DNA from 2 places in the Halomonas sp. SCS19 genome. Region 1 is predicted to be linked to the other one. Evidence: riboswitches for the same ligand, from Rfam matches in the RefSeq annotation. Region 1 holds a riboswitch; the other holds the start of a gene.

The links. A riboswitch is a leader RNA that binds a small molecule or an ion and turns the genes downstream of it on or off. The one in region 1 is predicted to bind thiamine pyrophosphate.
Region 2: it holds a riboswitch for thiamine pyrophosphate, as region 1 does, so the genes downstream of both, NFH97_RS01715 (sodium:solute symporter family protein) here and tenA (thiaminase II) in region 1, are expected to answer to the same signal.

What each region holds. Positions count from the first base shown of each region.
Region 1 covers NZ_JAMSHN010000001.1:634,694-638,076, forward strand. The annotation lists gene NFH97_RS02555 (GSCFA domain-containing protein) at 1-308, opposite strand, end outside; TPP riboswitch at 1,070-1,223, shown strand; gene tenA (thiaminase II) at 1,305-1,973, shown strand; TPP riboswitch at 1,985-2,119, shown strand; gene thiC (phosphomethylpyrimidine synthase ThiC) at 2,197-3,383, shown strand, end outside.
Region 2 covers NZ_JAMSHN010000001.1:437,501-440,883, forward strand. The annotation lists gene NFH97_RS01705 (sensor domain-containing diguanylate cyclase) at 1-780, opposite strand, end outside; gene NFH97_RS01710 (hypothetical protein) at 952-1,740, shown strand; TPP riboswitch at 1,800-1,902, shown strand; gene NFH97_RS01715 (sodium:solute symporter family protein) at 1,983-3,383, shown strand, end outside.

The DNA.
Region 1 (3,383 bases):
ACCCACTGCTTCAACAATGAGGTGGTGTATATATTCCCGGTTCTTGCCGAAAAAATATTGTAATTGTATTTTTTTGCATTTTCCTGCGAGAGCCCCTTGGGTGGAGTTTCTGTCGAGACCCAGTTGAACCCTCTGCTATCAAGAGCATTTCCAATATGTTGCGCAAAGCAGGAACCGAAGGTAACCACTTTACTATCCTTTGTGATCTTGAACTTTGGAGACCACAAATTGGATATGTCAAAAATTGACTTTTCGGATACAGCTTTTTTCCAGAAGGCACGGTCTGGAAGTGTCGAATATGGATTCATCTTACTCACCTCAAATATAAGATATAATATCGGTCGCGAACGAACAAAATTGATAACGTCTATCTTAAATCACCCATTGCCACGACGAATAGGAATGTTTACGCCAACACTGGCATCTCGTCTTCCTTTCTAAAATATTTGCATAAAAAAAGATAGGCGAAATATTTGTCTATTGTGTTGAGAAACGAGCACTGACAACGGCCCCGGAACCCTTCATAAAACCTTTCCCATGCACCATTTCCCTGACCCATGGGGGGTTCAAAAGAGAACAAAGCAAGCATTTTTAGCTTCCATGAAAACTCGGCGAACCAATGCTTCCAATAAAACGGGACCAACACACCTTTCACTTTCTTCCCTTCTTCACAAAGGAGTCGTCAAGCGCACAACGAATGTCAGAATATCGATAAAAAAACGTACTTTTTTCACTCTAGATTCTCTCACATCTTCTCTATCAGGCAGCCGCAAAACACGCAAATACAATCCAGAGAACATCCAAGAAAAACCACGAAAATACCCCTTTAAACAACAACAAAATCGTCGAAACTTTGTCGAATTGATCAATCAGGACTCTACTTCGCCACATTTCCTCAATCGGATAAAATGCATTCTCAACCATGCGGAAACTTCTCCAGATATCTGGGCAGTTGCACTCTCGCGATATCGTGGGAACCTCCTCCCCCCAGCGGCGTATCTACTGATCGGGATCGGTTCTTGCCAAGCCGAGGTGGACTCCCTTCGAGGTCATGCTAGACTCGATTCAGACTCGCTTGACGGGGTGCCGGTGAATCCGGCTGAGATGGCGCAGGGCCAGGGTGACGAATCACCGGCCGCCAGCGCCGATCCCGTGGAACCTGATCCGGGTGCGGTGTGGCTTCACACCTTGAACCGGCGTAGGGAATCAGGCGGTGGTGTCTGCCCCTGCGCGCGCACCTCCCTCCTTTCTCGTCGCCGTGTCCTTGGCCGCCGCCCTCCGGATCCGCACCAACCGGAGGCAACATGGGCTACCGCTTTACCGATCTTGTCGACGCCTGCCGCGATGACTGGCACGCCTACATCGAACACGACTTCGTGCTCGCCCTTGGCCGTGGTGAACTGGCCGACGCCAGCTTCCGTCACTATCTGAAGCAGGACTATCTGTTTCTGCTGCAGTTCTCCCGGGCCTACGCCCTGGCGGCCTACAAGAGCCACAGCCTCGACGAGCTGCGCGGCGCCTTCGACGGCATGAAGACCATCCTCGACGTGGAACTCGGCCTGCATCTCGCCTTCTGCCGCGACTGGGGCATCGGCGAGGCCGAACTCGCCGAGCTGCCCGAAGCCCGCGCCACCCTGGCCTATACCCGCTACGTGCTGGACGCCGGCAGCCGCGGCGACCTCTTGGACCTGCACGTGGCGCTGGCCCCCTGCATGGTCGGCTACGCCGATATCGCACGAAACCTCAACGCCCGTTCGGACACCCTGCGCGGTGCCGACAACCCCTTCGACGCCTGGATCGCCATGTACGAAAGCGACGACTTCCAGGCCGCCGCACGCCAGGAGCAGGCCTGGCTCGATGATCAGCTTGGCCAGGTATCCGGCGAGCGCTTTGCGCGACTGTCACGGATCTTCGCCGACGCAACACGACTCGAGATCGACTTCTGGCAGATGGGACTCGATCTAAGCGACTAACACAATCAGCACCACGCTTGACGGGGGGCCGCCAGAGGCGGCTGAGATCATGCAGCGCATGGGACCCGTTGAACCTGATCTGGGGGTAACCCCGATGCCATGGCATCGCGGTGAGGACCAGCGTAGGGATCAAGCGCTCACGGCCCAGGCCACGACGCCCCCTCCTTCCTCACGCGATGCACACAACAACGCCAGCACCCAGTGCCGTGAGAAGGACAAGCCAATGCCGCTCGATCAACCCGTTTCCGCCAACAAAACTCGCCATAGCGCGCACTTCCTGGCCGAGACCGCCCAGGTCGACCAGGCCGCAGTTACGCCCCTGCCGGGTTCGCGCAAGGTCTATGTAAAGGGCTCCCGCGACGACCTGCGGGTGCCGTTTCGCGAGATTTCGCTGTCGGCGACCCGCACCTCCGGGGCCGACGAGGCCAATCCGCCGCTCTTGGTCTACGACACCTCCGGCCCCTACACCGATCCCCAGGTCGAGGTCGACCTGCGTCGCGGGCTTGCCGAGTTGCGCCGGCCCTGGATCGAGGAGCGCGACGACACCGAATGGCTCGATGGCCCGACCTCGGACTACGGTCGCCGACGTGCCAACGACCCGACGCTCGCCCCGCTGCGTTTCGAACTGACCCGAACGCCGCGCCGCGCACGTCGTGGCGCCGACGGCAGCGCCGGCAATGTCACCCAGCTGCACTATGCCCGCCGCGGCATCATCACCCCGGAGATGGAGTTCATCGCCATCCGCGAGAATCAGCGCCGCCAGGCCCTGGCCGATGGCTATCGAGGCAGCGACGAGGTCGAGCGCATCCTTGGCCACCAGCATCCCGGGCAGGGCTTCGGCGCCCGTCTGCCAGAGGAGATCACCCCCGAGTTCGTGCGCCAGGAAGTCGCCGCCGGGCGCGCCATCATCCCCGCCAACATCAACCACCCGGAAGCCGAGCCGATGATCATCGGGCGCAACTTCCTGGTGAAGATCAATGGCAATCTGGGCAACTCGGCGGTGACCTCCTCCATCGAGCAAGAGGTCGAGAAGATGACCTGGGGCATCCGCTGGGGCGCCGATACCATCATGGATCTGTCCACTGGCCAGAACATCCACGAAACCCGCGAGTGGATCATCCGCAACTCGCCGGTACCGATCGGCACGGTGCCGCTCTATCAGGCGCTGGAGAAGGTCAAGGGCGTGGCCGAGGACCTCACCTGGGAGGTGTTCCGCGACACCCTGATCGAGCAGGCCGAACAGGGCGTGGACTACTTCACCATCCACGCAGGCGTGCTGCTGCGCTACGTACCGCTGACCGCCAACCGGGTCACCGGCATCGTCTCCCGCGGTGGCTCGATCATGGCCAAGTGGTGCCTTTACCATCACCAGGAAAGCTTCCTCTACACCCACTTCGAGGAAATCTGCGA
Region 2 (3,383 bases), 200 kb from region 1:
CGCGATATCCAGCCTCAGATAGCTCAAGGCGTCACGCAGCAGCATGTCGACGATCTCTGATACTCCGATATCGGTGCGATTTACCCCGGTATGGACATCCCGTAACAACTGGATCATCGAGCGATACTCGGAGACGTCCTGGATGATGGCGTAGAAGCCCATCACCTCATCTTCCACCAGGTCCGGCAGATAGTGGACCTTGAAGTAGATCTGGCGACCATCCTGGAGCACCAGGGAATCCTCGTAGCTGACCTCCTGCCCCGCCAGTGCCAGATCGAAACGTGGCCGGATCTTGGCGTAGGAGTCTGCATCGAGCACCGAAGACACCGGCTGCCCCATCAGCGCCTCGGCAGGCAGGCCGATGAAGTCGAGGTAGGCACGATTGTTGAAACGGAAGCAGAAGTCGCGGTCGACGTAGGCCACCATCACCGGCAGGTGGTCGGCCATCCGCGCGATGACACCGCGGCTTGCCTTCTGCCGAGCCGACAGTCGCAGCACCAGCCCACCATCGGCCAGGCGACAGCAGCTACCATCACCCAGTTCCAGCGGCATCGAAGGCTTGGCAGCGTGAGCGGCACCCCGGGAGACCCAGGCTTCAGCTACTGCCGCGGCCTCGCCAGGCAGCTCTGCCAGCCCCCGCCCGATCCAGACCTCTCCGGGCTCGCCCAGCACGCGCACGGCATCACCGACCACGTCGTGCACCTGCAACTCCGGCGTCAGGCGTACCAGCACCGTTCCGGACGACACCAATGCCTCTTCCACCCAGGCAAAACGCTCCATGAGGACATCTCCTTGCGTAAGCCCTGCCCTGGACCGGCAGCAGGTCAATACCCTGGCGGCTCGCGTGCCGTCTTCTCTAGCCTATAAAAAGATGCTTATAGATGCCGGATTATTTCGCTTGCCCGCTTCCACGTTATGCTGGCGTCGCCGACACCGCCGCGGGAGCTGCCCATGAACCACCAGGACCTTGTCGCCATCGAACACGCCCTGACGCTGGCCAATCGCGGGGATACCAGCTGGCTGTGCACGCGCCTGGGCACCCCTGCTCCCGCCTTCCCCCACCTGAGCGTCACCAGCGATGCCGATGGCCCCGGGTACGCCGGACAGCCCATCTTGCTGACCCAGGCCCGGGACGGCGGCGCCTGTCTGGTCAATATCGACAACAACGCCAACGATGGCACCCCCTGCCTGGTCGAGCGCCTGTCACCGAGCAGCGAGACCCTGGTGCACCTGGAGGTCATCCATGCAACGCTCGCCGGCCAGCCATCGCTGATTCGCCGCGTCAGCCTGGGCAGTACGTCCATGAACCTGCAGCGACCCACGCCAACCAATCCGCTGGTCCAGATCGGCGACGACGTCGTCGAGGTGCTGATCCAGCCGGCCTTGCGTCTGGTGCTGACCGGCCACTCCCCGGTCAATGCCGACCTGGCGCGCCAGGGACAACGGCTCGGCTTCGAAGTCATCCTGTGCGCCCCGGACTACCCCGACACGCATCACTCGACAACGCCCCTGCCGGCAGGCGTCGAGTTCCAGCGCGCGCCCGCAGCTCCCTTCCTGCGCGGCGGCGGCGGGCACCGACGCACCCTGGTGATGGACGCCACCGACGCCTCGACCATTGCGCGAGCGAGCCGCGAGGCCTGCTGTCATGGCTATCTGGCGATGACTGACATCGATCCAAGCCGAGCGGCGAACTGGCTTTACGATGGCTGGCACAGCCTGCGCACCTCGCCCACCGTCTGACGCCCCGTCGCTGCGGCCAAAGCGCCAATTGACAGCCATCGGAGGCGGTCCTACGCTGTGCGCATTCCTGGGGGAGCCTGACGGCTGAGATTCCGCATCACGCGGTAACCCTTTGAACCTGATCCGGGTCATGCCGGCGAAGGGAAGGATGGTTGCGTTATCTCCTCTTTCTTCCTGTCCGCCGCTCGTCCCGCCTGTCCACCGGTCCCTGCGGACAACGACAAGAAAGAGGTCTTCTTTCGATGATGCTCGATCCCACCTGGACGGCGCTGTGGCTTCTGCTGTGCGCCGCCATCTTTGCCATCCCCGGCCTGATCTATGCCCGACGTCGTCAGGGCGGCCTGGATGACTACATCTCGGCTCGCAACAGCCAGAACACCCGCGCCACGGTGTTGACCCTGGTGGCCACCACCCTGGGCACCTGGATCCTGTTCGGCCCCGCCCAGGCGGCCACCTGGGGCGGCATCGGCGCGGTACTGGGCTATGCGCTGGGTTCCATGGTCCCGCGCCTGGTGATGATCCCGCTGGGACGACGCATGCGTGAGCTGATCCCCGAAGGCCACGGCCTTACCGAGTTCGTGATCCATCGCTACGGGCGCACCATGTACGCCTTCACCCTGACGATCATGCTGTTCTATCTGTTCATTTCGCTGGCGGCAGGCCTCACCGCAATCGCCCATATGGTCACCCTGCTGGCGCCGATCCCGCTGTGGCTGACCGCCTGCGTAGTGATGATCGCGACCCTGCTCTACACCTTCTACGGCGGCCTGCGCACCACCATCTTCACCGACAAGGTACAGATGCTGGTGATCCTGCCGTTGCTGGCGCTGCTGCTGGTGTTCGGCTGGCAGGCCGCCGGCGGCGTCGCGCCGACGCTCGAGGGTCTGCAGGAACGTGCGCCCCAGTTGCTGGATGTCACCGATGCCGGTGGCCTGCGTGCCGGCCTGACGTTCTTTATCGCGGTGATGCTGACCGGCCTGTTCTACCAGGGCACCTGGCAGCGCATCTACGCCGCCCGGGACAGCAAGGTGCTGCGGCGGGGCTTCTGGATCGCAGGGCTGTTCAACTTTCCGGTGATCGTGCTGATGGGCCTGTTCGGCCTGGCCTTCGTCGGCCTCGGGCTCGAGGGAGACGGTTCGGTGGCGCTGTTCAGCGTGCTGCTGTCCGAGGTGCCGCTGTGGTTCGCCCTGGCCTTGATTCCGCTGGGTCTGGCCCTGGTGATGAGCAGTGCCGACACCACCGTCAACGCCACCTCCAGCATCATCGCCGTCGACATGCACCGGCTGCTGCCCCAGGCCAGCGAAGCCACCCTGATGCGCCTGGCACGCTGGCTGATCGTCGCCGCAGCGGTGCCGGTGACCTGGGTGGCGGCCCAGGGCTACAGCGTGCTCTATCTGTTCCTGCTGGCGGACCTGCTGTGCTCGGCGGCGGCCTTCCCGGTGTTCTTCGGTCTGTTCAATCGCCGCTACGACGGGCGCAACGCGGTCCTCAGCACCGCTGCAGGTCTGGTCGCCGGGCTGGCGATGTTCCCGTCCCCCAGCGGCGGTACCGCCACCCTGCTGGAATCCTTCCTGCTGGCGGCCTTCGTGCCGGTGCTGGTCTCGCTGGTGCTGATGAAGCTGCTGCCATCCCGCCAGGACTAT